DNA from 4 places in the Diaphorobacter sp. JS3050 genome. Region 1 is predicted to be linked to each of the others. Evidence: predicted binding sites of a transcription regulator. Region 1 holds the regulator's gene; each other region holds the start of a gene.

Region 1 (7,049 bases):
GATGACATCTGGCTGCATGGCTGGGGCGAAGCTGCCATCACCGCTATGATCAACAATGGCAAGACCAACGAGATGCCTGCCCAAGCGGGCAAGTTGACCGATGCACAGATCAAGGTGTTGACGGCATACGTCTGGGGTTTGTCCAATAAGGCCGGCGCCCCGCGCTGATGCTCCCTGTGCGGCCGGCTCCCCGTCGAGGGGCGCCGGCCGTTTTGCGTTTTGGAAGTTGCACTTCCTTTTTGAGATTCCACCATGAAGCCAGCCGAAGGTCAGCCCCGTAAGGTGATTCCTATCACGCCAGTGGGGGCCGAAAGTTCGCAGACCGAGGTCATTTCGCTCTATGAGGCGCAAAAGAAAATCTATCCACGCTCGATAAGTGGAGTGTTCGCCCGTTGGCGTTGGGCGATGGTGTTTCTGACACAGCTGGTTTTCTATGGCCTGCCATGGCTGGAGTGGGGCCAGCGCCAAATGGTGCTCTTTGACCTCGGAGCACGCCGTTTCTATATTTTTGGTTTGGTGCTTTACCCGCAGGACTTCATTTATCTGACGGGTTTGCTGATTATTTCCGCGCTGTCGCTTTTTCTGTTTACCGCAGTGGCGGGACGCCTGTGGTGCGGCTTCTCCTGTCCCCAGACCGTATACACGGAAATGTTCATGTGGATCGAGCACAAAGTCGAAGGCGACCGCAGTGCCCGTATGCGCCTGGACAATGGTCCGTGGACATTTGAGAAGATCTGGAAAAAATCTGTCAAGCAAGCCATTTGGATTGCGGTCGCGTTCTGGACCGGCTTCACCTTCGTGGGCTATTTCGTTCCGATTCGCGAGCTGGGGGAAGAGTTGCTGGCCCTGCAAGGAGGGTGGCAGATATTCTGGGTGATCTTCTATGGGTTGGCCACGTACGGCAACGCAGGATTCCTGCGCGAGCAGGTGTGCAAATACATGTGCCCTTATGCGCGTTTCCAAAGCGCAATGTTCGACAGGGACACGCTGGTCGTCTCTTACGATCCCGAGCGCGGCGAGCCTCGCGGGCCCCGTAACAAGATGGTAGACCACAAAGCTGCGGGACTGGGTGACTGCATCGATTGCACGCTGTGTGTCCAGGTCTGCCCAACGGGTATCGATATTCGCAACGGACTGCAATACGAATGCATTGGTTGCGGTCTCTGCGTGGACGCTTGCAATACCGTGATGGATAAGATGAAGTATCCGCGCGGGCTGATTCGTTTCTCGACGCAGAACGGCGTCAAGAACCACTGGACCCAATCGCAAATGCTCAAACGCGTGCTGCGACCCCGTGTGTTGTTCTATTCAGCGGTGCTGGTGGTGTTGTGCATCGGCATGCTGGCCAGCTTGGTGGTACGCACCCCGTTGAAGGTGGACATCGTGCGCGACCGCGCTGCGCTCTCGCGCATCGTGGCGGGAGGCAAGCTGGAAAATATCTACCGGCTGCAGATCATGAACGCCACGGAGGGGGCGCAGCGCTACACCATCAGCGCCCACGGCATGGAAGGGCTGGAAGTGGCGTCCGAGACCGCAATTGACATCGGACCGGCGGAATCCCGATGGGTGGTTGTCCGTCTTCAAATTCCGTATGGCTCAGCATCTCCTGGATCGCATACGGTGTATTTCGATATTCAAGCGCAGGGTGATAAAGCCCAAGTGGCAGAGAAATCCGTGTTCCTTGTACCCCGCTGAAGGCGGTCGTGGAATGCAAATGAACAAGCTGTGCTCATAAATGAGCGAGGAGTTGGTATAAATGCCGAGTAATTCCCCCATGAATCTGGAAGACGCAGGAAAGCCTTGGTGGACGTTTGGCCATGTCTGGCTTGTCATCGCGGGGCCGGTGATTGTCATCATTGCGGGCTTCGTGACCCTCTGGCTGGCCGTGAGCCAACCTGACCCCGTCATCGCGGAAGACTATTACCAACGGGGATTGAACATCAACGAGACCCTGAAGGAGTCTGGGGGCGACATGACGCCTGCCATGAAGGGGCGCAACCATGCAGCTACTCCGCTGGAGGATCAACCGCGCTGACCGGCAGGGCGAGTCCTCTTTGCATGCCGGAGAACAGATGCTAGGCTGTCAACTACACCTGCTAGGAGATGGGCGAATGTGGATGCAACGATTGATGTGGATCGCGTGGCCGGCCTTTTTGATGGCGGGCGTCATGGAAATGGTGGTGTTCGCCTTCGTGGATCCAGAAGCGCTGCAGTGGTTTGATCAACCCCTGCATCTCTCGCGCGAAGGTGTGTATACCATCGCCTTCTTCACGTTCTGGTTCGTACTCATGGCTTCCAGCGCATTGACGACGCTGTTGTCACTCTCGCCCTTTGAGTTGAATCGCTGCCCCGTGCCCAAAGGGGCGCGGCCGGCTGATTGCGCCAAATACGTTTCCTGATCTTTCCGCCGATCAGTTATGAATGAGCAAAAAACCGAGGCTTAATGGCAGGCTTGCTGGCTGTTGACAATTCGCTTCAGCGCATCGGTATCGACGATGCGCACATGGCGCTGTTTTACTTCCACAATACCTTCTTCCACGAACTTCGAAAACGTGCGGCTGACGGTTTCCAGTTTCAATCCCAGGTAGCTGCCGATCTCTTCGCGTGTCATGCGCAGCACCAATTCGGATTGTGAGAAACCCCGGGCATGCAAGCGTTGTACGAGATTCAACAGGAATGCGGCAAGGCGTTCCTCGGCACGCATACTCCCCAGCAACAGCATGACCCCATGCTCGCGAACAATCTCGCGGCTCATGATCTTGTGCACATGGTGCTGTAGTGCCGTTACTTCGCGCGACAACTCTTCAATACGATCGAAAGGCATGACGCATACTTCGGCGTCTTCAAGCGCTACCGCATCGCAAGTGTGACGGTCGCTCACGATGCCATCCAGGCCGATGATCTCGCCCGCCATTTGAAAACCTGTCACTTGGTCGCGACCGTCTTCGGTGGCGACACAGGTCTTGAAGAATCCGGTGCGGATGGCAAAAAGGGATGTGAAGGGTTCACCGTTCCGGAAAAGCGTGCCGCCACGCTTGATCTTGCGTCGTACAGCAACAATGTCATCGATGCGCTTGAGTTGCTGGTCGTCCAGACCCACGGGCATGCACAGCTCACGCAGATTGCAGTTTGAGCAGGCAACTTTGATGGTCTGGAGATTCGTATGCATGGGAACCCTGTTCATGGCTTGAGCTTACCTCTGAACGGCTGGGAGACATGGAATGCCGTAGGCCGTTGGACGACTTTGAGCCGAAGTCAAATTGTCGCCACAAGGACCTTATGGGCGCTTGATCAACGTCAAGGACTCATGGGGGACTCTACGGCACAGTGATATGAAAGTGCAAGGAATCCCGTCATGACCGTTGTTACAACAGAGCTCCTGCGTCGCTTTGACGTCCCAGGGCCGCGCTACACCTCTTATCCGACTGCTGATCGTTTTGTCGAGGCTTTTGGCGAGCGGGAATACATCCTTGCGCTGCAGCAGCGTCGCGTGGGGTCGGTAGCCAAGGCGATGCCTTTGTCGCTTTATGTCCACATCCCGTTTTGTGAATCGCTGTGCTATTACTGCGCGTGTAACAAGATCATTACCCGGCATCCAGAGCGGGCAGAGGTCTACTTGCGTTACCTCAGCCGTGAGATCGACCTGCATACGGCGCACTGCGGTGTGGGTCAGCATGTGAGCCAGCTGCATTTCGGCGGAGGCACGCCTACTTTTCTGACGGATGACGGTTTGCGCGAACTGATGGGCATGCTGAGGCGCAGTTTCGTCCTCGTTCCGGGGGGGGAGTACTCCATAGAAGTGGACCCCCGGACCGTGGATGAAGCGCGGCTGGGATTGTTGGCGGAGCTGGGTTTCAATCGCCTGAGCTTTGGCGTGCAGGATTTCGACCCTGAAGTACAAAAGGCCGTGCACCGCATTCAGCCTGCCGAAAAGGTGTTCGCGTTGGTCGATGCGGCTCGCAAGCTCGGGTTTGAATCGGTGAACGTGGATTTGATCTACGGGCTGCCGCGACAGACACCGGAGTCGTTTGATTGCACCTTGGCGCAGGTAGCCGAGCTGCGGCCAGACCGGATCGCGCTGTATGCGTACGCTCACTTGCCAGAACGCTTCAAGTCGCAGCGACGCATCATCACGGCCGAGTTGCCCATGGCTTCGGCCAAGGTGTCCATGCTGGCCCGGTCACTTGATGTGTTCCAGGAAGCCGGCTACGTCTACGTGGGCATGGACCATTTTGCGCTGCCTGACGATGCGCTGGCGGTGGCCAAGCGGCAAGGCAGGCTGCACCGCAATTTCCAAGGCTATAGCACGCAGCCCGATTGCGACCTGATTGGTCTGGGCGTTTCTGCCATCGGGCGCGTGGGCGCTACTTACAGCCAAAATGTGAAAACGCTGGACGAGTATTACGACTGCATTAACCAGGGGCATTTGCCTGTGGTGCGCGGGCTGGCGTTGACCAAGGACGACTTGGTGCGCCGCGCAGTCATCATGGCGTTGATGTGCCAAGGTGAATTGCTGTTTGAGCCGTTGGAACAGTCCTGGCTGATTGATTTCCGCAGTTATTTCGATGCGGAATTACAGCAACTGCAAGAAATGGCGGCTCAGGGCTTGGTGAAAATCAGTGATGAGGGCGTTGAAGTCACGCCCATGGGATGGTATTTCGTGCGCGGCGTGGCCATGGTGTTCGACAAGTATCTACAGGCTGACCGTAACCGCGCTCGCTTTTCCCGGATTATTTGATCCATGCTGTGGGCGCTGGCCACGACGGCCTTCCTGATGGGGCTGATGGGAGGGGCTCACTGTTTGGCGATGTGTTCTGTTCCCTGCGCGGCGCTTACGGGGCTGGGTGGCACGCCGGACGCCACCCACACCATTCAATGGGCGTCCCGCCGCGGAATCCTCCAACGGGTAGCGCAGTTTCACGTGGGGCGCCTGATTGGCTACGGCGCCGCAGGGGCGGTGGTTGCGCTGGCTATGGAGCAACTCGCATGGCTGGGGCAAAGCACCTCGGCATTGCGCCCCCTTTGGACGCTGATGCACGTGCTCATCCTCGCGTGGGGCGGGATGATGATGGTGCAAGCGCAGCAGCCCTTGTGGGTTGAGCGGGCGGGGCGTGCTGCCTGGGCGAAGGTCAAGCCCTTGGTCTCTCGGCCTGGCGGGCTCCTGACCGCGGGTGTGGCCTGGGCGCTCCTGCCATGCGGCCTGCTGTATACCGCACTGTTGACTGCCGCACTCAGCGGAAGCGTGCTCCGCGGAGCCTTGTGCATGGTCCTGTTTGGCGTGGGAAGTGGTGTATGGCTGGTGTTGGGGCCGTGGACATTTGGCCGCATTCGCGCTTGGATCGGCGTGAAGGGTGGGGCGTGGGGGTCTCGGCTGGCAGGTGGTGTGCTTTTTTCCCTGGGTGCATGGGCGCTATGGATGAAGGTTGTCCATGGGCAGCCGGCGCCGTGGTGCGTGCCCTGAAAACAGCGTTTTGTGGAGCCACAGCGGCTCTGCGAAGCATGCCGTGGCAAGCCAGTGGTGCACACTGAGACGCTCAGGTGTGACGTATCGCTGTCAGATCTCTACCAGCGGAAGTGACGAGTCTGTTCTCATCGACGTGGAGAAATCCAGCTACGCATCGCTGCCTTACTGGATGCGCCATCGTGCGTATGAGGGCGCGCTGCGTGTCGGCGTGATTGCCGAAGGACTGGGAAACGCCCGAACCACGCCAGGATATTTGCCATCGGTGCGACGACTACCAAGGTCTGCTCTGTGCCTTGCAGATGGGTGGGTTGCGCGCGCTGGCCGCGGAGCGCCGGATTTTCTGAGCAGGTATTGAGGTCACTGGCACTCACCCGGAGCGAGGGCGCAAGCGATTACCGGAGAAAAGGTGTCTGCGAATGCCACCGGACCGGCATCCTGAACCGGGGGTTCAGGTGGGCGAGGGCAGCCAGGCGTTGGGTTCATCTGACGCGAGATGATCACGCTCACCGGGCGATGTACCAAGCCCGTGCTCAATGAGCATTGGTTCAAGGAAATATAAAGCCCGGCAGCACCGCAGACATGTTCATTGTAGTGGGCTGCCCGTGTGCAGCCAGGGGCCAGGCTTTTGCCGTAATGGTTATAGGAGGCGCCCATCCTCGCCCAGCGCCTCGTCCAGGCGCAGGAGCAACTGCTGCACGCGCTCATCGCTGTCGTGCACATGCGGCGCGATCGGGGTGGGGGCGATGCGCGCAGGGGCTGAGGCGGCTGCCAAATCGGCGGCTTCGCGGTCGGCGATCTCGAAAGCCAGATTGAGGGCCGCCAGCACGGCGATGCGCTCGCGCGCGCGTACCTTGCCCGCGTCACGGATGCGCGTCATGGCGGTATCCACGCGCTCGACCGCCTCCAGCAGGCGCGACTCCTGGCCGTCCGGGCAGGCCAGGAGATAGCTTTGCTGGAGGATCTGTACCTCGATCTGCTTCATGGCGCGTCTTTCGTCTCGGCAGTGCCGGGGAGTTCGGGCTCGGCAGGCAGGCGGTCCAGCAATGCGTTCACGCGGGCACGGGCCGCCTGCAGGCGGGATTGGAGGGAATCGCGCTCCTGGGTGAGCGCCGCGACCTGTTGCGCCAACAGGGCATTGGTGCGCTGCAACTCGGCATGGCGCAGCAGCAGCCGCTCAACGCGCTCGGCGATCTGGTCGATGGAAGAGGGGGAGGCCATACGCTGCCGATTGTAGGGATCGGCGTGCGAACCATCGTAAAATTGCGCAGTTGGTGCTAGCGGCGTGGTTCACATGCCGCAGTTCAACGGGAAGCAGGGAGGGGCCCTCCGCCATGGAGTGCGTCCTGTGCCTGCGCTGCCCCCGCAACGGTCAGCGGATGAGCCGTACCTCGGCTCCCTCTTCATTGACAAGCCACTGAGCGCCTTGAACAAGCGTTTGGGAAGGCGATGCAGAGCGTTCCGCCAGCCCGGATACCGGCCAACGAGGTGGCTCCGCGTTTCCTTTTGTGAAACCTGGGCCGTTATGCCCAGGTGCCGACGGGGAGGTCGGCCGTGGCGATCTCTCTGTTTGCCCCACATGACAAAC
Region 2 (7,049 bases), 1.2 Mb from region 1:
GCGCACCTGTCGCACGACCTGACGGTGCTGCGCCGCGAGACCATCCGCGCAGCGCTGCGCCAGGCGGGCGAGGACGAGTCGCTCACGGACCAGGGGTTCGACGTGTTCTTCGCCGAGCGCCAGCGGGTGGAGCTGTTCGACGATGCGATAGCGGCGCTGGAATTCCTCTCGGCGCGCCACCCAGTGGTGGCGCTGTCCAATGGCAATGCGGACCTGCAGGCCATCGGCATCGGACGGTACTTTCGCGCCAGCATCAGCGCCCGCGAGTTCGGGATTGCCAAGCCCGACCCCCGCATCTTCCACGAGGCGGCGCGGGTGCTGGACCTGCCGCCCGCGGCCGTGCTGCACATAGGCGACGATGCCACGCTGGATGCGCATGGCGCGCTGGGCGCCGGCATGCAGGCGGCCTGGCTCAATCGGGGCGATGCAGTCTGGCCGCACGCGGTGGCGCCTCCTGCCACCGTGCGCGACCTGGCCGCGCTGTGCCGTCTGCTGGGGTAGGCGTGGTCCGTGTCAGCGATGGGCGCGGCGTGCGCGCCAGCGCCGCAGAGCCGCCTTCTCCAGTTCGGCCAGCGTGAAGACGGCCAGCCCGGCCAGCAGGACGCGCGACCATTCCTGCACAGACAGGTCCGTGGAGCCGAACACGGCCTGCATCCAGGGCAGGTGCACGAAGCCCAGTTGCAGCAGCGCACAGAGGGCGATGGTCAGCGGCACCTTGGGATTGCCCAGCAGGCCCTCGCGCGACAGCACGCTGCGCTCGATGTGCCGGCTGTTGAGCAGGTAGAACATCTCCATCACCACCACCGCGCTGACAGCCATGGTGCGCGCGGTTTCGATCGCAGCGCCGTTGGACAGCTCCCACAGGAACAGCCCGAGCGAAGCCGCCGCCATGCAAACCGCCACCATGAGCACACGCCACGCGAACAGGCCGGACAGCAGCTTTTCCTGCGGAGGCCGGGGAGGGCGGCGCATGACGTCGTCCTCCGCAGGCTCGAATGCCAGCGCCACGCCCAGCGTGCTGGACGTGACCAGATTGATCCACAGCACCTGCGCCGCGGTGAGCGGCAGCAGCAGGCCGAATGCGATGGCGGCAAACACGATCAGCGCCTCGCCCCCGTTGGTGGGCAGCATGAACAGGATGAACTTGCGCACGTTGTCGTAGATGCCCCGGCCCTCGCGCACCGCTTGGCCCAGCGTGGCGAAGTTGTCGTCGGTCAGCACCATGGCGGCCGCGTCCTTGGCGGCCTCGGTACCGTTCCTGCCCATCGCGACACCCACGTCGGCGCGCTTGAGTGCTGGCGCGTCGTTCACGCCATCGCCCGTCATGGCCACGACTTCACCGCGGGACTGCAGGGCTTGCACCAGGCGCAGCTTGTGTTCGGGACTGGCACGGGCGAACACGTCCACGCTGGCCACCACGTCGCGCAAGGCGGCGTCGTCCAGCAGCTCGATCTCGGCGCCCGTGAGTGCGGGGCGGCCCAGGCCGATGCCCAGCTGCGCGCCAATCGCACGTGCGGTTTCGCCGTGGTCGCCGGTGATCATCTTCACGCGTACGCCCGCTGCCTGGCATTCGGCCACCGCGGCCACGGCCTCGGGGCGCGGCGGGTCCATGCTGCCCAGCAGCCCGAGCAGCGTGAAGCCACCCTCCATGTCGGCGAACTGCAGCGCGTGCTGCTGCGCCGGCACGCGCTTGATGGCGATCGCCAGCACGCGCAGCGCCCGCGCCGCGCAGTCGTTGGCCGCGCGGCGCCAGTAGTCGTGCTGCAGCGGGGCATCGGTGCCCGCGCCATCGGCGGGCCACTGGCGCTGTGCGTTGCACATGTCCAGCACACGCTCGGGGGCTCCTTTCACCAGGATCACCGCATGCCCCGCGTGGTCGTGGTGCAGTGTGGCCATGAAGCGGTGCTCGGACTCGAACGGTATGGCGTCGATGCGCGGCTGGCGGGCATGCAGCGCCGTTGCGTCCAGCCCCGCCTTGAGCGCCAGGGTGACGAGCGCGCCCTCCGTCGGGTCGCCCGTCAGGCTCCAGCCCTGGGGACCGTCGTGCAGCGCGGCGTCGTTGCACAGCAGCGCCACCTGGGCCACGGACTGCAGGGCAGGGTGTTCTTGCGCAGTGATGGGCACGCCCCCGATGAGGAAGCCCCCCTGCGGCGCATAGCCGCTGCCGGTCACCTCTATGACATGGTCGGCGGTCACCACGCGCTGCACGGTCATCTCGTTGCAAGTGAGGGTGCCGGTCTTGTCGGAGCAAATCACCGTGACGGCTCCCAGCGTTTCCACTGCCGGCAGGTGGCGGATGATGGCGTTGTGCTGCGCCATGCGCCGCACGCCCATGGCCAGGGTGATGGTCATGATGGCGGGCAGCCCCTCGGGGATGGCCGAGGCCGCCAGCGCCACGGCCATCATGAACATGTCCGCGGGTGCCTGAGCGCGCCAGAGCACGCCGATGGCGAACGTGGCGAGCACGAACAGCCCGATGGCCAGCGCCAGCCAGCGGCTGAACTGCGCGATCTGCCGCAGCAGCGGCGTGGTGCTCGCCTGCACCTGGGCCAATAGCGTGCTGATGCGCCCCAGTTCACTGTTCGTGCCCGTGGCCACCACGGTGCCCAAAGCGGTGCCCGCGGCCACCAGCGTGCCGGAGTAGAGCATGCTGCGGCGGTCGCCCAAAGCGGCGTCGGCTGCCACGGCGGTTTCGTCCTTGTCGCAGGGCACGGACTCGCCCGTCAGCACGGCCTCGTCGGCGCGCAGGCTGCGGGCCGTGAGGATGCGCAGGTCCGCAGGCACCTTGTCGCCGGACGCGAGGATGACGATGTCGCCCGGCACGAGCTGGTCGGCGGCCACCAGTTGGCGCTCTCCCCCGCGCAGCACCGTGGCCTGCTGCGAGAGCATGTGGCGTATCGCGTCCAGCGCCGACTCGGCCTTGCCCTCCTGCAAGAAACCGATGATGGCGTTGACGATCACGGCCCCCAACAGCACCCCGGTGTCGATCCAGTGCGCCAGTGCCGCGGTGACCGCTGCGGCAGCGAGCATCACGTAGATCAGCACGTTGTGGAATTGCTGCAGCAGGCGCAGCCAGGCCGGTCGGCGCGGCGGCGCGGGCAGGCGGTTGGGGCCGAAGCGTGCCAGGCGCCGCGCCACCTCGGCATGCGCCAGGCCGTGGCGGTCGTCGGTTTGCAGCCGTCGCAGCGCTTCGCCAGCGGACAGCGCATGCCACGGGGTGCCGCGGGCATCGGTGGATGGAGGCAGGTGCATGCAGGGCGGGCGCCGGACGACGCGACTGGTCGGGTGAACCCAGTCTAGGTCCGCAGGCGCGGACCGTGCCAATGTCCCAGTGCCAGGCCGGGGAAAGTGGCCGCTATTGGCCTTCGATTGCTATTTAAACAATAGCTGACTGCGCTTGCTGGTTGGGCATTTGATGCTGTTTTTGATATGCATCACGTGGCCGTAAATGGTCGCCGCGGGCAAGCAGGGGCCAGTGTTTCGCATGTGGCAGGGGAAGTCATCCCCCTCTGCCGAGGCGGCGGCGCCCGTCATCCATTGGGCAGGGGAGCGCTGCAGGGGATGCCCTGCACCGCCGGCCCTGCAGTGCAACGATCTCAGGCGGGGATGCGTCTTGCCAGGAAGTCGCGGATGGCGAACAGCGTTGCGTCCGGTGCTTCGGTCATCTGGTGGTGGCCCACCGGCAGATGGACGATCTGCACGTCCTTGCCCGCGGATCGCGCGGCCTGGATCAACCCCTGCGCGGCCTTGGGCGCGGTCATCTGGTCTTGTGTGCCCAAGGCGAACAGCACGGGGCACTGCACCGCTGCGATGGCCTGCTCGCCATGGGAGTAGCTGTCGCAGGCGACGAAGCCGCGGTGGAACACATTGACCTGCGGGTTGCTGCGCAGCACCTTGCGGCCCAGCGCCATGCCCGCGCCGTACACCCAGAAGCCCGCGCCTGAGGGGGGCGAGAGGGTGCTGCGCGAGAACACGTTGACCATGCGCAGCGCCTGCTCGGGGTCGGTCTGCGATGCCTCGATGAGCGCGGGCGACACCTTCATCGGATAGGCCGTACCCACCAGCACCAGATGGCTCACGCGCCCGCCCAGGCGTGCGGCGGCCTCCAGCGCGATCAACGAGCCCCAGCTATGGCCCACCAGCGCGGCGCGCTGGATGGACAGCGCGTCGAGCAGGGCGCCCACGAAGTCGGCCGCCTGCTCCACGCTTGCAGGGGCATCGCCCGCGCTTTTGCTGTGGCCGGGCAGGTCGACGGCCAGCACGTTCCAGCCATGGTTGGCCATGTAGCGGCTTTGCAGCGCCCAGACGCTGTGGTCATTGAGTACGCCGTGGATGAACACCACGGTGGGCTTGGCGGCATCGAAGGGCTTGCCGCCGGTGTAGCAGTAGGTCTGTGCGCCGTTGACTTGCACGTACATCACGCACCTGCCTTTCCCGCTTGCTTCTCCGCAGCCTTGAGTGCCCGCTTGAGGTCGTCGATCAGGTCGTCGGCATCTTCCAGCCCGATCGACAGGCGGATCGTGCCCTGGCTGATGCCGCCCGCGGCGAGCGCTTCGTCGCTCATGCGGAAGTGCGTGGTGGAGGCGGGGTGGATCACCAGGCTGCGGCAGTCACCCACATTGGCCAGGTGGCTGAAGAGCTTGAGCGTCTCAATAAACGTCTTGCCCTGCTCGCGGTTGCCCTTGAGGTCGAAGCTGAACACCGAGCCCGCGCCGCGCGGCAGCAGGCGCTGCGCTAGCTGGTGGCTGGGGTGGGACGCGAGCAGCGGGTGGCCCACGCGCTCGACGAACGGGTGGCTGGCCAGGAACTGCACCACCTTCTCGGTATTGCGCATGTGGCGTTCCATGCGCAGCGGCAGGGTCTCGATGCCCTGCAGGATCAGCCAGGCGGTGTGCGGGCTCATGCAGGCGCCGAAGTCGCGCAGGCCCTCGCGGCGCGCGCGCAGCAGGAAGGCGCCCACGGTGCTCTCCTCGGTGAACACCATGTTGTGAAAGCCGTCGTAGGGCTGGGTCAACTCCGGGAAGCGGCCGGAGCCTTCCCAGTCGAAGCTGCCGCCATCGACCACGATGCCGCCGATCACCGTGCCGTGGCCAGAGAGGAACTTGGTGGCCGAGTGGTACACCAGGTCCGCGCCATGCTCGAAGGGCTTGATGAGCCACGGCGAGGTGAGGGTGGAGTCCACCAGCAGGGGCACGCCAGCTTCATGCGCAATGTCCGCGACCGTGGGGATGTCCAACACCTCCAGCCCGGGGTTGCCTACGGTTTCGCCAAAGAACAGCTTGGTGTTGGGGCGGATGGCGGCGCGCCAGCCGTCGATGTCGCCGGGCTTCACGAAGGTGGTGTCAATGCCGAAGCGGCGCAGCGTGTAGTGCAGCAGGTTCTGGCTGCCGCCATACAGCGCCGTGCTGGCCACGATGTGGCTGCCTGCGCCCATCAATGTGGCAATCGCCAGGTGCAGCGCGGCCTGCCCGCTGGCCACGGCAATCGCCCCCACGCCGCCCTCCAGCGCTGCCACGCGCTGCTCCAGCACCGCGTTGGTGGGGTTGCTCAGGCGGCTGTACACATGGCCCGGGCGCTCCAGGTTGAACAGGGCCGCCGCATGATCGCTCGACTCGAAGACGAACGAGGTGCTCAGGTGGATCGGCACGGCGCGCGCACCTGTGGCGGGGTCCGGCTGCGCGCCGGCGTGCAGGGCCAGCGTGTCGAAGCCGGGGTCGGAATATCCGGGCATTCATGTCTCCAAAGTGGTGAATTTGTGCGCCATTGTGGGCTATATTTATTCGCTATCGGGCTGCATGCAGCGCCTGCAGAACCCTTCGGAGACTCCCCATGAAAGTCAGCGACATCCTGCGCCTCAAAGGCAACACCCTCTACACCGTGCATCCCGACGAGCCGCTGGCCCGCGCCGTGGATGCCATGGCCGAGAAGGACATCGGCTCGCTGGTCGTGATGGAACATGGCGACCTGGTGGGCATGCTCACCTTCCGCGAGGTGATCCAGGCGCTGACGAAAAATGGTGGCGGCGTGGGCACCATGCTGGTGCGTACCGCCATGGACGACGCGCCGCTGACCTGCACGCTGGAGACCGACATGGACGAGGTGCGCCGCATGATGCTGGGCCGCCACGCGCGCTACATGCCCGTGATGGACAAGCGCATGCTGATGGGCGTGGTCAGCTTCTACGACGTGGCCAAGGCCGTGGTGGACAGCCAGAATTTCGAGAACAAGCTGCTCAAGGCCTACATCCGCGACTGGCCGCAGGAAGAATCGCGGCCGGCCAACTGATTTGGTGATCAAAATAGCTGCCAGCGCTTGTCAATCAAGCGCTGGCAGCTATTTTTTTGGTAGTAACAGTGGCTCGGGGATAATCGCACCCCTATGAGCGGCAACACACTCGGTACCCTTTTTTGCGTCACCAACTTTGGTGAATCCCATGGCCCCGCCATCGGCTGCGTGATCGACGGCTGTCCGCCCGGCATGGAACTGTCCGAGGCCGACATTCAGGCCGACCTGGACCGCCGCCGCCCCGGCACCAGCCGCCATGTGACGCAGCGCAACGAGCCGGATGCGGTGGAAATCCTCTCGGGCGTATATGAGGGCAAGACCACCGGCACGCCCATCGCGCTGCTGATCCGCAACACCGACCAGCGCAGCAAGGACTACGGCAACATCGCGCAGAGCTTCCGCCCGGGGCATGCCGACTATGCCTACTGGCACAAGTACGGCCTGCGCGACCCGCGCGGTGGCGGCCGCTCGTCTGCGCGCCTCACGGCACCCACCGTAGCCGCCGGCGCGGTGGCCAAGAAATGGCTGGCCGAGAAATACGGCACCCGCTTTCGTGCCTGCATGACCCAACTGGGCGAACTGCCCATCCCGTTCGAGAGCTGGGAGCATGTGCCGCACAACCCCTTCTTCGCACCGGTGGCCGACGTGCAGGCCTACGAGGACTACATGGACGCGCTGCGCAAGTCCGGCGACTCCTGCGGCGCGCGCATTCGTGTGCAAGCTACCGGTGTGCCCGTGGGACTGGGCGAGCCGCTGTACGACAA
Region 3 (7,049 bases), 1.1 Mb from region 1:
ACCCACTGGCGCTGGGGGCCGTCTCCATCATCGCCTCCATCATCGGCTGCTTCTTCGTGCAGGCCGGCCCGGGCATGCGCAACGTGATGCCCGCGCTGTACCGGGGGCTGGCCATCGCGGGCGTGTTGTCGCTCGTCGCGTTCTGGTTCGTCACGGCCTGGATCATCCCCGACAACGCGCTGGGCGGCACGGGCGCGCAGATGCGGCTGTTCGGCGCCTGCGCCACCGGCCTGGTGCTGACGGCGGCGCTGGTGTGGATCACGGAGTTCTACACCGGCACGCAATATTCGCCCGTGCGCCACATCGCGCAGGCGTCCACCACGGGCCACGGCACCAACATCATTGCGGGTCTGGGCGTATCCATGCGCTCCACGGCCTGGCCGGTGATCTTCGTGTGCGCGGCCATCATCGTGTCGTACACGCTGGCGGGCCTGTACGGCGTGGCCGTGGCCGCCATGTCCATGCTCAGCATGGCGGGCATCGTGGTGGCGCTGGACGCCTACGGCCCCATCACCGACAACGCCGGCGGCATTGCCGAGATGGCCGAGCTGCCCAGCAGCGTGCGCGACATCACCGACCCGCTGGACGCCGTGGGCAACACCACCAAGGCCGTGACCAAGGGCTACGCCATCGGCTCGGCGGGCCTGGCAGCACTGGTGCTGTTCGCCGACTACACGCACAAGCTGGAGAGCTTCGGCCAGGCGATCCGCTTCGACCTGAGCGACCCGATGGTCATCGTGGGCCTGTTCATCGGCGGGCTCATTCCCTACCTGTTCGCCGCCATGGCCATGGAGGCCGTGGGCCGCGCCGCCGGCAGCGTGGTAGTGGAGGTGCGCCGCCAGTTCAGCGAGATCCCAGGCATCATGGAAGGCACGGCCAAGCCCGAGTACGGCCGCGCGGTGGACATGCTGACCAGCGCCGCCATCAAGGAGATGATCATCCCCAGCCTGCTGCCCGTGGCCGTGCCCATCATCGTGGGCCTGGCGCTGGGGCCGAAGGCGCTGGGCGGGCTGCTCATGGGCACCATCGTCACGGGCCTGTTCGTGGCCATCAGCATGTGCACCGGCGGCGGCGCCTGGGACAACGCCAAAAAGTTCATCGAGGACGGCCACCACGGCGGCAAGGGCAGCGACGCTCACAAGGCCGCCGTCACCGGCGACACCGTGGGCGACCCCTACAAGGACACGGCCGGCCCGGCGGTCAACCCGCTCATCAAGATCATCAACATCGTGGCGCTGCTCATCGTGCCGCTGGTGGTGAAGTTCCACGCCGGCTGACCCGGCACTATCAAAAAAGAAGCTGCCAGCGCCCGTCCCTTGGGCGCTGGACGGCATTCCGGCTCGTAGCCCAGCACGCTGCGCGCGCCTGCCGCACAATCAGGCCCATGCAGCTCCACCACATCGCCAACGCCGGCGTGGCCTCGACTTCGGGCCGCACCATTGCCGTGATCGACCCCTCCGACGGCCAGCCGTACGACGAAATCCAGCGCGGCACGGCCGAGGACATCGATGCCGCCGTGCATGCGGCGCAGCAGTGCTACCACAGCGTGTGGCGCAAGCTGGCCCCGGCCGAGCGTGGCAGGCTGCTGATGCGGCTGTCCGCCAAGATCACCGAGCATGCCGAGGAGTTGGCCGCCATCGAGCAACGCGACTGCGGCAAGCCCACCCGGCAGGCACGGGCCGACGCACACGCCCTGGCGCGCTATTTCGAGTTCTACGCCGGCGCCTGCGACAAGCTGCACGGCGAGACCATTCCCTACCCCGACGGCTTCAGCGTGTTGACCTGGCGTGAGCCGCATGGCGTGACCGGCCACATCGTGCCGTGGAACTACCCCATGCAGATCTTCGGGCGCTGCGTGGGCGCCGCACTCGCGGCCGGCAACGTGTGCGTGGTCAAGCCGGCCGAGGACGCCTGCCTGTCCCTGCTGCGCGTGGCCCAGTTGGCGGTCGAGGTGGGCTTCCCTGCCGGCGCGCTGAACATCGTGACCGGCTACGGCCACGAGGTCGGCGACGCGCTGGCGCGCCACCCCGGCATCCAGCACATCAGCTTCACCGGCAGCCCCAAGGTGGGCACGCTGATCCAGCAGGCCGCCGCCGAGCGCCACTGCCCGGTCACGCTGGAGCTGGGCGGCAAGAGCCCGCAGATCGTCTTTGCCGACGCCGACCTGGACGCCGCCGTGCCCGTGCTCGTGAACGCCATCGTGCAGAACGCCGGGCAAACCTGCTCGGCCGGCTCGCGCGTGCTGATCGATTCCCTGATCTACGAACCGCTGCTGGAGCGCCTGTCAAAGGCCTTCGAGGCGCTGCGCGTGGGCCCCGCCGCCATGGACCTGGACCTGGGGCCGCTGATCCGCCAGAGCCAGCAGCAGCGCGTGTGGGATTACCTGTCCGATGCGCAGGTGGCTGGCATTCCCCTGGCCGCGCAGGGCACCGTGGTGGACGAAGCGCCCGACACGGGCTTCTACCAGGCCCCCACCCTGCTGCGCGACGTACCGGCGCAGCACCGCCTGGCGCAGGAGGAAATCTTCGGACCCGTGCTGGCCGCCATGCCCTTCGACGACGAAGACCACGCCGTGGAGCTCGCCAACGGCACGCCCTTTGGCCTGGTGGCGGGCGTGTGGACGCGCGATGGCGCGCGCCAATTCCGCATGGCGCGGCGCATTGCCAGCGGCCAGGTGTTCATCAACAACTACGGCGCAGCCGGCGGCGTCGAATTGCCGTTTGGCGGCGTGAAGTCCAGCGGACACGGACGCGAGAAGGGTTTCGAGGCGCTCTACGGCTTCACCACCCTCAAGACCGTGGCCATCCGCCACGGCTGATCCCTGCGAGCCGCGTGCCCTGCGGTGCCCCGCCAGTGCTCGCTTGGCCGCTGATACGTTTCCCATCTCGACCCCATGCCTCTGTCATCCCCTGCCCCCCGCACTGCCCGCCATGTCCGACGCGTCACCTACCAGGGTTACGAGCGCGAGGACGGGCTCTGGGACATCGAGGGCGAGCTGCACGACAGCAAGCCGCAGGACCTGCCGTCGCTGCGCTACCCGGACGGCGTGCGCCGCGCGGGCGAACCCATCCACCACCTGTGGCTGCGCGTCACCGTGGACCGCGACCTGGTGGTGCGCGCCATCGAATCCGCCATGGATGCCCATCCCCTGGCGGGCTGCACACAAGCGCAGCGCGCCCTGCAGGCGATGGTGGGCTGCAGCATGGCGCGCGGCTGGCGCCAGTCCATCCAGACCCACCTGGGCGGCGTAGCCGGTTGCACCCATCTGCGGGAACTGCTGTTCAACCTGGCCACGGCCACGTTCCAGACGATTCACGCCGCATTCCAGAATGAAGGCGACGAGCCGCCGCGCCACCTGGGCCAGTGCACGGGTTGGGACTTCAGCGGTCAGGGAGTGAAGGAGCACTACCCGCAGTTCTACGGCCGCGCGCCGCGCACGCCGAAGGCAGCCTGATCGGCAATCGCTCCCGATTCAATAGCTGTCCGCGCTTGCTGCACGGGCGCTAGAGGCACTTTTTGCCCATAGGCCTGATTGAGATCGACCGCATGTGCTGGCGCGCGGCTCAGGTTCACCATCCGGCCACTCGCGGAGGATGAATAGCGCTTGAACGGCTCGGCCCGACGGACGGCCTGCGCCAACCCCTGGTTAGCCAGCCCCTGGTTAGTAGAGCGAGTGGAGAGTGGCGTGGCACATCCGCCGGGGACTCGCGACTGGGCGGTCGAGCCAGGGCCGTGTCCCGCGCGCCACAGCTGCTGCCCAGCAGGGCAACCAGCCCAGCCACGTCGGCCTTCCCTCCCCCGGAAAAGCGGTGCAGCCGGGCGCCGCGCCGATGAGACACGCAGTTGCTCTTGTGGCCGCAGGGGTCAGCCCAGCACGTCCTGCAGGGCCACCTCGTACAGCGAAGTCAAGCTGTCCGTAACCTCCAGCAGGCGCTCGCTGGTGGTGGCCACGTTTTCCAGGCCGCGCGGGTCTGGCTGGCGCTTGAGGGCGGCCTCGAAAAACACCCACTGCGCCTGGCCCAGTTCCAGTGCCGAGCGGATGGCCGGGGTGGAGATGGGCGCCTTGTTCAACTGCGCGAGGGCACGCTGGAACTCATCGGCGTCGCCCGTCATCTGCTCGCGCACCGTGCGGCTGTCAAGGCCGGCGGCCAACAGCTCATAGTTCTTGGCCAGGCGCTGCGACAGCATGCGCTGGCGCCCGGCGGTGTTGACCAGGCGTGCCGTGGGCGCCTGGGCCAGGCGCTCGAGGGCCTCGGTGGTGGTGTTGGCGGCAGCCAGCATCTGGTCAGCCTGGGCCGACACGGCCTGAAAGCCCTCCTTCGTCGGCGCCTGGGCCGTGAGCGCGTCCAGGCGGTCCGCGTTGCTGCGCACGTCCGCCAGCAGCCGCGCCACCTCGGGCGGCCAGCTCTGGCGGTCCATGTCCTCAAAGCCGGAATGTACCTGCCGGCGGGTGTGTTCCAGCGCATCGCGGGCGCGCGCGGCACCCACGTTCAGGTACAGCTGGCCGTAGACCTTGGCGGTGCGCTGGGACAGCGCCCGAAAGCGCGCCGTGCGGTTGATGGCCGTGGCCAGGGCCATGCGCGCCTGGGCCGACAGCGGCAGGGCCGGCACCAGCAACACGGTGGCCAGCGCGCGCACCGCGGTGCGGCGGCCGCGCCGGCAGGCGGCGACGGAGGAAGGGGTGGGGACTGGGCGTTGGTTCTGCATGCGCCGTATTCTCAAATCGCCCTCCCGCGCCCCCTATGACACTGGTCAAAGGCACCTCATGTCGCTGCCGTGACAGCAGATTGATCAACATCAATTTAGCGGGCAGCCGCCATACCCCTACGACGCCGATGGGGCACAATTTCGCCATGGCTGAACGTGTCATTCCCCTCGTGGATCAGCGCAGCAAGGTGCTGCAGCCCCCTGCGCTCCTGGCCGCGGCACCCGCTACCGGACTGCTGCAGGACACGCTCTCCCGTCCCTTGCGCGACCTGCGCATCAGCGTGACGGACCGCTGCAACTTCCGCTGCGGCTACTGCATGCCCAAGGAAGTGTTCGACAAGCACTACCGCTACCTGCCGCACAGCGACCTGCTGAGCTTTGAAGAGATCACGCGGCTGGCGCGCCTGTTCATGGCGCATGGCGTGCGCAAGATCCGCCTCACCGGCGGCGAGCCGCTGCTGCGCAAGGACCTGGAGAACCTGGTTGCCCAGTTGGCGGAACTGCGCACGCTGGAGGGCCGCATGCCCGACCTCACGCTGACCACCAATGGATCGCTGCTGGCGCGCAAGGCGCGCGCCCTCAAGGCCGCGGGCCTGCGGCGCGTCACCGTGAGCCTGGACAGCCTGCAGGACGACGTGTTCCGCCGCATGAACGACGTGGACTTTCCGGTGGCCGACGTACTCGCCGGTATCGAGGCCGCGCAGGCGGCGGGCCTGGAGCACATCAAGGTCAACATGGTGGTCAAGCGCGGCACCAACGACCACGAGATCCCGGCGATGGCGCGCCACTTTCGCGGCACCGGCATCACGCTGCGCTTCATCGAATACATGGACGTGGGCGCCACCAACGGCTGGCGCATGGATGAGGTGCTGCCCTCCGCCGAAGTCATCGCGCGGCTGCAGGCCGAGCTGCCGCTGGTGCCGCTGGCCGCGCAGTCCGCCGGCGAGACCGCCAAGCGCTGGGGCTACGCCGGCCCCGACGGTCGCCACGACCCGCGCTTGGGCGAAGTGGGCGTGATCAGCAGCGTCACGCAGGCCTTCTGCGGCGACTGCAACCGCGCGCGCCTGTCCATGGAGGGCCGGCTGTACCTGTGCCTGTTTGCCTCGCAAGGCTGGGACCTGCGCAGCCTGCTGCGCGGCAGCGCCGGCGACGTGCAGATCAGCGCCGCCATCGCCCACATCTGGCAGGGGCGCGGCGACCGCTATTCCGAGCTGCGTGCCAGCCTGCCATCCGAGACGGGCAGCGGCCAGCGGCGCATCGAGATGAGCTACATCGGCGGCTGAGCCGCCGCCGCGCCGCACGGACCGGCCCCGGCGCGGCGTTCACCACCCTTCTTCTTTCCCATGATCGACACCCACGACATCACAGGCCTCATCCTCGCCGGCGGCCGCGGCTCCCGCATGGGCGGGGTGGACAAAGGCCTGCAGAACTTCCGCGGCCTGCCCCTGGCACTGCACACGCTGATGCGGCTGCAGCCGCAGGTGGGCGACGTGATGATCAACGCCAACCGCAACCTGGCGGCCTATGAATCATTCGGAGTGCCGGTGTGGCCTGATGGCCTTGCCGACTACGCCGGCCCGCTGGCGGGCTTTCTCACAGGGCTGGAGCGCTGCGAGACCCCTTGGCTGCTCACCGTGCCCTGCGACACACCGCTGTTCCCGCCAGACCTTGCCGCACGCCTGGCCCAGGCCGCCATGCGCGAGGGCGCCGACATTGCCATGGCAGCGGCACCCGAGGCCGACGAGCGCGATGGCACCGTGCGCGTGCGCACCCAGCCGGTGTTTTGCCTGCTGCGCGTGACGCTGCTGGAGAGCCTGGTGCGCTTCACGCAGGGCGGCGGGCGCAAGATCGACCGCTGGACCGAACAGCACGCCTGCGCCGTGGTTCCGTTCGACCAGCCGGGAGACGACCCGTATGCTTTCTACAACGCCAACACCCTGGCCGAGCTGCACGCCCTGGAAGGCCTGGGCCACCGCTGAGCTGCAACCCTCCTTGCCCGTACCGCATGAAAACCATTGACCAGATCGCCGCCGAGTTGCAGGGCTACGACCCGCAGGCACTGCGTGCCGCCGATGTGAACACCTTCCTGGAGCGCCTGGTCGCGCCCGTCACCAGCACCGAAGAAGTCGGCATCTTCGACGCCCTGGGCCGCGTGCTGGCGCGGGACGTGGTCTCGCCCGTCAGCGTGCCGCCGCACGACAATTCGGCCATGGACGGCTACGCCTTCGACGGCGCCCAACTGCAGCCCGGCCAACCGCTGGTGCTGCGCCCGGTGGGCTCCACAGCCTTTGCCGGCGCCGCCTGGACCGGCACCGTGGCCGCAGGCGAGTGCGTGAAGATCA
Region 4 (7,049 bases), 1.2 Mb from region 1:
TGCCCTGGCGCGCGCCTTGCGCCAGTTGCTGGTGCAGCATTTCGCGCAGCGCGCGGCGGTTGGGTAGGCCGGTAAGGGCATCGGTCGCCGCATAGGCCGCCAGCCGGGCATTGGCCTGCAGCAATTGCTGCAGCAGCTGCTCGCGCTCGACCTGCTGGCCAATGAGCCGCGCGAACAGCGTCAGCGCGTTGCGCGCCTGTGAAGTGAGCTCCTGGCGCTCGTCGCTGGCGGCGCAAAGCGTGCCGTAGAGCTGGCCGTCGGCCATGCGCACCGGTGTGCTGGCGTAGGTCTGGATGCCCAGCGCCGCGGCGGCCTGCGAATCGCCCCAGCATTGCCCCACGTCGGCGGTGAAGGGTCGGCCCTCGTCCAGCGCGCGTTTGCACAACGTGTCGTGCCAGGGCACGCAGTCCCTCCGGGATCTGCACCTGGCGCGTGTTGCGCGCGTACAGCACACGCTGCACACCCCGCTCCAGGTCCACCACCGTGAGGTAGGTGGATTCGAACCCGGTGATGTCTTCCAGCAGCTCCAGCAGCGGCCGGGTGAGCTCTTCGACGGTGCGTGCGCGGGTGACGGTCTCGCTGAGATGGTCCAACAGGTTGTCCATGCGGCCATTATGGGTGGGTGTGCCGCAGGACGCAGGCCGGGACAGGCAGCGAACGCCTGCCCCTCCAGTTGGATCACGGTGTGCGCGCTAAGGTGCGGCGCTGGGCCAGGCGGGGCGCCGGCCTGTGAGCTGGCTCACGATGGCGCCCTTGAGGGGCGGCAGCCGGTTGGCGCCCGCCAGCACCACCTGGCGCAGCAGGCGGGGCAGCGGCCGGTCGTCGGTGTACAGGCGCACGATGGCATTCGTGCCCTGGTACAGCGGCCAGGCGTGGCGGTGATGGCCGCGCGCGTAACCCTCCAGCACGCTGGCGGCGCCGATGTCCGCGCCGCGCTCGCGTGCCTGGGTGAGAGTGCGCGTGAGGCTGTCCACACCCGCCAGCCCCATGTTGAACCCGTGCGCCGTCACCGGGTGCATGCCGACGGCCGCGTCACCCAGCAGCGCGCAGCGCGCGGCGGCGAAGCGGTGCGCATACACGGCGACCAGCGGGTAGGCGTGGCGCTCGCCCACCAGCCGCATGGCGCCCAGGCGGTCCTTGAACTGGGCTTGCACGCGTGCGGCGAATGCCTCAGGGGGCAGTGCCAGCAGCTCCTGCGCATGCGCCGCGCCGGTGGTGACCACGGCCGAGCACATCGGCGCGCCATCGACCAGGTCGCCCGGCAGCGGCAGGATCGCCAGCGTCTGCTCGTAGCCGAAGCACTCGTGCGCGACCTCGTGGTGGGGCAGCTCATGGCGCAGGCGGCAGACGATGACCGTGCGGCCGAAGTCGTGCATGGCCGCGCCAATGCCCAACTGGCGCCGCGTGGCGGAAAAGCGGCTGTCGGCAGCCACCAGCAGCGGGGCCTGCAGACGCAGGGGCGCTGCGTCGAGGTTGCGGGTGTCGGTGTATTCCAGCTCGGCATGCGCGGGCGTGACGGCCACGCGCGTGACGCGCGCCTCGGTGACCAGTCGTACGCCGGGCGTGTGCGCGGCCACTTCGTAGGCCGTGCGGCGCAGCGCGTGGTTGGGCACGATCCAGCCCAAATGCTGGACGCCGCTGCCGCCTGCATGCAGCTGCATGGCCCCGCGCTGGCCCACGGGGCCGTCGTGCACCTGCGCCTCGCGCAGCAGGCCGACCTCGTGCGCGGCCAGGCGCCGCCAGCTGCCGATGCGCTGCAGCGTGGCCACGCTGGGGTGGGTGAGTGCGATCTCGCGCCCGTCGGCCGGGGGCGCGGCCAGCGTGGAGACGGGTTGCTGCTCCAGCACCGTGACCTGCATGCCAGCCTGGGCCAGCGAGGCCGCCAGCGACAGCCCGGCAGGCCCCGCACCCACGATGAGCACGTCGCTGCGCTGAGAGGAAACGTCTTGTGTTGTCATGATTCAGAAACAGGCCGCCGGCAGTGGCAACAGCGGGCAATTGTCGGCAGGGCGGAAAGCGGCGATCTTGCCTTGCGTCAAGCACGGCGGCCATGCGGCCGCTTCCTACGCCGGGCGGGCGATGGTCTCACTACAGTGGAGAACCCTGCAACCAGCAAGCAAAGGACCCGACATGCGCGTGGACATCTACCGCCGATCCGAAGCCGAGGGGCGTTATTCCCATCTGGCCGTGCCCGAGGGCAAGCCCATACCGCAGGAGGCCATCAATACGGATTGGAACTGCGAGCACCGCGCTGTGGAACGGGACGAAACCCAGGCGCACTGGAGCGACCTTGGTATTCCCGAGCCCGGACGGCAGTTGCGCGACAAGGGCTATGCCATCACCAGCGTGACGGAGCAGCCGCGGCGCTGAGGCCAGGTGCGGCCGGCGAGGTGCCGCCGGCCAGGTGCGACCGGCAAGGTGCGGCCGGCAAGTTGTCACGTGCGTGGCGCGCACGGCGACCGCGATCGCGCTAGGCTGTGCGCATGGAGACACACCACAACATCCCCCCAACACACCCGCCTTACGCGCCCCAGATACGCCGCTACCAGGATGGGCTGCAGGCGCAGCACGGCCTGCGCTTTGACGATTACGACGCGCTATGGCGCTGGTCCACCACCGATCTGGACGCCTTCTGGCAGAGCGTCTGGGACTATTTCGACCTGCAGTCGCCCACGCCGCACAGCGCGGTACTCGCAAAGAACGTGATGCCCGGCGCGCAGTGGTTCCCCGGCGCACAGGTGAACTACGCGCGCCAGGTGCTGCGCCATGTGGGCGCCGCACAGGCCGCGGGCCAGCCGGCCCTCATCGGCCGCAACGAACGCGGCGAGCGCCGCGAGCTGTCCTGGCCCGCGCTGCGCCGGCAGGTGGCGGCGCTGGCGCTGCACATGAGGGCCCAAGGCGTACAGCCCGGCGATCGCGTGGCAGCCTACCTGCCCAACATCCCCGAGACCATCGTCGCCTTCCTGGCCTGCGCCAGCATCGGTGCGGTGTGGAGCCTGTGCGCGCCCGACATGGGCACGCACGCGGTGCTGGACCGCTTCCGCCAGATCGCACCGACGGTGCTGTTGGCCGTGGACGGCGTCACCTATGGGGGGCGCGACCATGACCGTTGCGACGTGCTGGCGGAACTGCGCGCGCAACTGCCCACGCTGCGCCACGTGGTGCTGGTGAGCAATCTGGATGCTTCAAAAACAGTAGCTGATACCGCTTGCTACGCAAGCGTTATCGCCCGAAATGATGCAGAGACTGCGGCCTTTGAACCGGCGTGGCTGCCGTTCGACCACCCGCTGTGGATCGTCTATTCCAGCGGCACCACCGGCCTGCCCAAGCCCATCGTGCACGGCCATGGCGGCATGATGCTGGTGATGCTGCAGCTGGCAGTGCTGCACAACGACATCGGCTGCAGCTACGCGCCCAACTCCCTGGGCGAGCGCTTCCACTGGTACAGCTCCACCGGCTGGATCATGTGGAACGCCCAGGTCGGCGGCCTGCTGGGCGGCACCACCTGCGTGCTGTACGACGGCAACCCCGGCGGCAGCAAGGAGCGGCCCGACTGGACAGTGCTGTGGCGCATGGCGGCCGAGGAGCGCGTGACCTTCTTCGGCGCTGGCGCCGCGTTCTACGGCCACTGCATGAAGGCCGGGATCACCCCTGCGGCCTGCGGCGATCTGTCGGCGATCCGCGTGCTGGGCTCCACGGGGTCGCCGCTGCCTGCCGAAGTGCAGCGGTGGGGATCGCAACTCCTGGCCAGCGCGGGCGTGCCGCAGGTCTGGTGGTGCAACATCTCCGGCGGCACCGACTTCGCGGGCGCCTTCATCGGCGGCAATCGCGAGCTGCCGCAAACGCCCGGGCGCATGCAGTGCCGCATGCTGGGCGCAGCCGTCGAGGCCTGGGACGAGCAGGGCCGCCCGGTACTGGACGCCGTGGGCGAACTGGTGTGCACCCAGCCCATCCCGTCCATGCCCTTGTTCCTGTGGGGCGACGCCGATGGCGCGCGCTACCGCGCCAGCTACTTCGAGATGTACCCGCCCGGGCATGGCCGCAGGCCCGGCGGCGGGGATCTGGGGCCCGAGGCCGGGGCCGTCTGGCGCCACGGCGACTGGATCGAGATCGGCTCCAGCGCCCACCCCGGCTGCGTGATCTACGGCCGCAGCGACGCCACCATCAACCGCCACGGCCTGCGCATGGGCACGAGCGAGATCTACAGCGCCGTCGAGGCCCTGCCCGAGGTGCTCGACAGCCTGGTGGTGGACCTGGAATACCTGGGCCGCGCCAGCTACATGCCGCTGTTCGTGGTGCTGCGCAGCGGCCTGGTGCTGGACGACGGCCTGCGCGCGCGGATCAACGACGCCATCCGCGCCAGCCTGAGCCCGCGCTTCCTGCCCGACGAAATCGTGCAGGTGGCCGAGGTGCCGCGCACGCTGAGCGGCAAGAAGCAGGAGCTGCCCGTCAAGAAGCTGCTGCTGGGCCAGTCGATGGACAAGGTGGTCAACCCGGACGCCATGGCCAACCCCGGCTGCCTGGCGTGGTACGTGGACTTTGCGCGGCACCGTGCGACGGCGGTTGCTTCATAAAAGATAGCTGCTCGCGCTTGATGGACGGGCGGTTCAGCCCGGTTTGTCCCAGTTCTCGCCTTCCACGCGCGGCACGCTGGCAAAGCGCAGCGCGTGCTCGGTGAAGCGCTCCACCACGCGGCTGGTGCCGCTGGCCAGGCGCGCCAGCGCAATGCCCACGTGAAAGCCCGGCGGGTTGTCGGTGAGCGCCAGGCATTTCACGCCGCGCGGCACCACCTGCCGCGCCACGCTGGCCACCAGGCCCACGCCCAGGCCCGAAGCCACCAGGCTCATGATGGTCTGCACCTGCATCGCCTCCTGCGCCACGCGCGGCGAAAAGCCAGAGAACTGGCAGCGCATCATGGCCAGGGCCGAGAGGCTGGGCACCTTGTGCTGCGGGTACATGATGAAGGGCTCGTGCGCGGCCTCGGCCAGCGCGATGGCGTCGCGCTGCGCCAGCGGGCTGCTCTCGGCCACGGCCAGCACGAAGTCGTCGCGGTCCAGCGGCAGCAGCTCGAAGCCGCTCGGGTCCAGCACCGGGTAGCGCAGCAGGCCGGCATCGAAGCGCCGCGACACCAGCCCCTCCAGGATCTCGGACGACGTGGCTTCGCTCAGCTCCAACTCGATCTGCGGATAGCGCTGGCGCAGCGAGGGGATGAGTTGCGGCAGCAGCGCATAGGTGGCCGAGCCGATGATGCCCAGGCGCAGCAGCCCGCCTTCGCCCTCGCGCGCGTCCTGCACCGCCTGGCGGCACTGCTGGGCGTGGAACAGCGCGCGGCGGGCGTCGCCCAGCATGGCTTCGCCGGCCGGGGTGAGCACCACGCCCGTGGTGGTGCGCTCGAACAGGGGGCTGCCGAGTTCCTCCTCCAGCTTGCGGATGGACACCGACAGGGGCGGTTGCGCCATGTGCAGGCGCTCGGCCGCGCGGTGGAAGTTGCCGGTTTCCGCCAATGCGACGAACTGGCTGAGTTGCCGGAGGTTCATGCGATATGAAAAAAGTATTGAAATCTAAACTTTTAATATTAGACAGCATGCAAGGTGCTGCCTAGAGTGCCAACTCCGACCCCTTTGCGGGGCACCGTAGCGGAGCAGAGACTCCAAGGAGGCATTGCACATGGCATTCCACGGCAGAACCACCCTGCGCGCCCTGGCGGGCGCCAGCCTCGTGGCCCTGGGCGCTGCCCTTGCGCCCGCCGTGCAGGCGCAGGCCTTCCCGTCCAAGACCCTCAAGTTCGTCGTGCCCTTCGGGCCCGGCAGCGGCACCGACACCTCGGCGCGCTACTTTGCGCGCAAGCTGCAGGACCTCACGGGCCAGTCCGTGGTGGTGGAGAACAAGCCCGGCGCCAACGGCTTCATCGCGGTCAAGCAGGTGCTCTCGGCCCCGGCCGACGGCTACACCGTCTTCATCGGCAGCAACTCCACGCTGGCGGTGAACGCGGCGCTGTTCAAGGAGCTGCCCTACGACCCGGTGAAGGACTTTGCGCCGCTGACCATGATGATGCGTTCGCCCGCCATGCTGGCCACGGCCCCGCAGGCGCCGTTTGCCGACCTCAAGGGGCTGGTCAGCTATGCCAAGGCCCACCCGGGCAAGGTGAACTTCGGCGCCGGCTCGGCCGGCTACCAGCTCATGGGCGAGCTGCTCAACGACAGCGCCGGCGTGCAGACCGTGCATGTGCCGTTCAAGGGCGCCGGCGAGACCATGACCGCCCTCGCGGCGGGCACCGTGGACTACGCCTTTGCCGAAGTCACGGCCGTGCAGGAGCTGGCCAAGGGCGGGCGCGTCAAGGTGCTGGCCGTGGCGGCGGACAAGCGTGTGGCGACCTCGCCCGACGTGCCCACCGCCAGCGAGGCCGGCCTGCCCGGCTTCGAGGCCTACACCTGGGTCGGCGCGATGGTCAGCAGCAAGACACCCCCGGCCGAGACCGCCAAGCTGGCCGAGCTGTTCACCACCATCTCCAAGATGGATGAGACCCGCGCCTTTTACGAGCGCCTGGGCGCCACGCCCATGACCGGCGGCCCCGCCCAGATGCACGAGTTCCAGAAGAACGAGATCGCACTGTGGAAGCGCATCGTCACCCAGGCCAAGGTGCCGCTGCAATGACCTCGCCGGCCGCCCTGCAACCCGGCGCGCTGCAGCACGTGAAAGTGCTGGACCTGTCGCGCGTGCTGGCCGGCCCCTGGGCCGCCCAGACGCTGGGTGACCTGGGCGCCGAGGTCATCAAGGTGGAGCGCCCCGGCAGCGGCGACGACACGCGCGCCTGGGGCCCGCCCTACGTGACCGACCCCGCCGGCCAGCCCACGGGCGAGTCGGCCTACTACATGTGCACCAACCGCAACAAGCAGTCGGTGACCATCGACTTCACCCGCCCCGAAGGGCAGGAGCTGGTGCGGCGCCTGGCGCAGCAATGCGACGTGCTGGTGGAGAACTTCAAGACCGGGGGCCTGGCGCAATACGGGCTGGACTATGCCGCCTTGAGCGCGCTCAACCCGCGCCTG

What was found. Region 1 encodes FNR, which switches genes on or off when oxygen is low (the NO sensors DNR and NnrR bind a similar motif). Its sites were predicted from a motif close to TTGATNNNNATCAA; they were not measured.
Region 2: HND92_RS11660 (cation-transporting P-type ATPase) is a predicted target of FNR. The motif match lies at 3,425-3,438, and genes of this name have one in related genera.
Region 3: HND92_RS11220 (type IV pili methyl-accepting chemotaxis transducer N-terminal domain-containing protein) is a predicted target of FNR. The motif match lies at 4,788-4,801, and genes of this name have one in related genera.
Region 4: ubiM (5-demethoxyubiquinol-8 5-hydroxylase UbiM) is a predicted target of FNR. The motif match lies at 2,026-2,039, and genes of this name have one in related genera.

Annotation. Positions count from the first base shown of each region.
Region 1 covers NZ_CP053553.1:1,273,670-1,280,718, forward strand. The annotation lists gene ccoP (cytochrome-c oxidase, cbb3-type subunit III) at 1-168, shown strand, start outside; gene ccoG (cytochrome c oxidase accessory protein CcoG) at 253-1,695, shown strand; gene HND92_RS06290 (FixH family protein) at 1,757-2,035, shown strand; gene HND92_RS06295 (hypothetical protein) at 2,112-2,399, shown strand; gene fnr (fumarate/nitrate reduction transcriptional regulator Fnr) at 2,441-3,184, opposite strand; gene hemN (oxygen-independent coproporphyrinogen III oxidase) at 3,356-4,738, shown strand; gene HND92_RS06310 (sulfite exporter TauE/SafE family protein) at 4,742-5,461, shown strand; gene HND92_RS06315 (cell division protein ZapA) at 6,102-6,446, opposite strand; gene HND92_RS06320 (hypothetical protein) at 6,443-6,682, opposite strand; cobalamin riboswitch at 6,717-6,961, shown strand; gene HND92_RS06325 (TonB-dependent receptor domain-containing protein) at 7,041-7,049, shown strand, end outside.
Region 2 covers NZ_CP053553.1:2,424,792-2,431,840, reverse strand. The annotation lists gene HND92_RS11665 (HAD family hydrolase) at 1-501, shown strand, start outside; gene HND92_RS11660 (cation-transporting P-type ATPase) at 514-3,252, opposite strand; gene HND92_RS11655 (alpha/beta fold hydrolase) at 3,597-4,418, opposite strand; gene HND92_RS11650 (O-acetylhomoserine aminocarboxypropyltransferase) at 4,418-5,731, opposite strand; gene HND92_RS11645 (CBS domain-containing protein) at 5,830-6,285, shown strand; gene aroC (chorismate synthase) at 6,379-7,049, shown strand, end outside.
Region 3 covers NZ_CP053553.1:2,330,512-2,337,560, forward strand. The annotation lists gene HND92_RS11205 (sodium-translocating pyrophosphatase) at 1-1,277, shown strand, start outside; gene HND92_RS11210 (aldehyde dehydrogenase family protein) at 1,385-2,818, shown strand; gene HND92_RS11215 (DUF2889 domain-containing protein) at 2,894-3,454, shown strand; gene HND92_RS11220 (type IV pili methyl-accepting chemotaxis transducer N-terminal domain-containing protein) at 3,865-4,707, opposite strand; gene moaA (GTP 3',8-cyclase MoaA) at 4,854-5,990, shown strand; gene mobA (molybdenum cofactor guanylyltransferase MobA) at 6,051-6,686, shown strand; gene glp (gephyrin-like molybdotransferase Glp) at 6,713-7,049, shown strand, end outside.
Region 4 covers NZ_CP053553.1:91,561-98,609, forward strand. The annotation lists partial or broken gene HND92_RS00380 (sensor domain-containing diguanylate cyclase) at 1-605, opposite strand, end outside; gene ubiM (5-demethoxyubiquinol-8 5-hydroxylase UbiM) at 693-1,958, opposite strand; gene HND92_RS00390 (DUF6139 family protein) at 2,131-2,370, shown strand; gene HND92_RS00395 (acetoacetate--CoA ligase) at 2,484-4,574, shown strand; gene HND92_RS00400 (LysR family transcriptional regulator) at 4,608-5,537, opposite strand; gene HND92_RS00405 (tripartite tricarboxylate transporter substrate binding protein) at 5,668-6,654, shown strand; gene HND92_RS00410 (CaiB/BaiF CoA-transferase family protein) at 6,651-7,049, shown strand, end outside.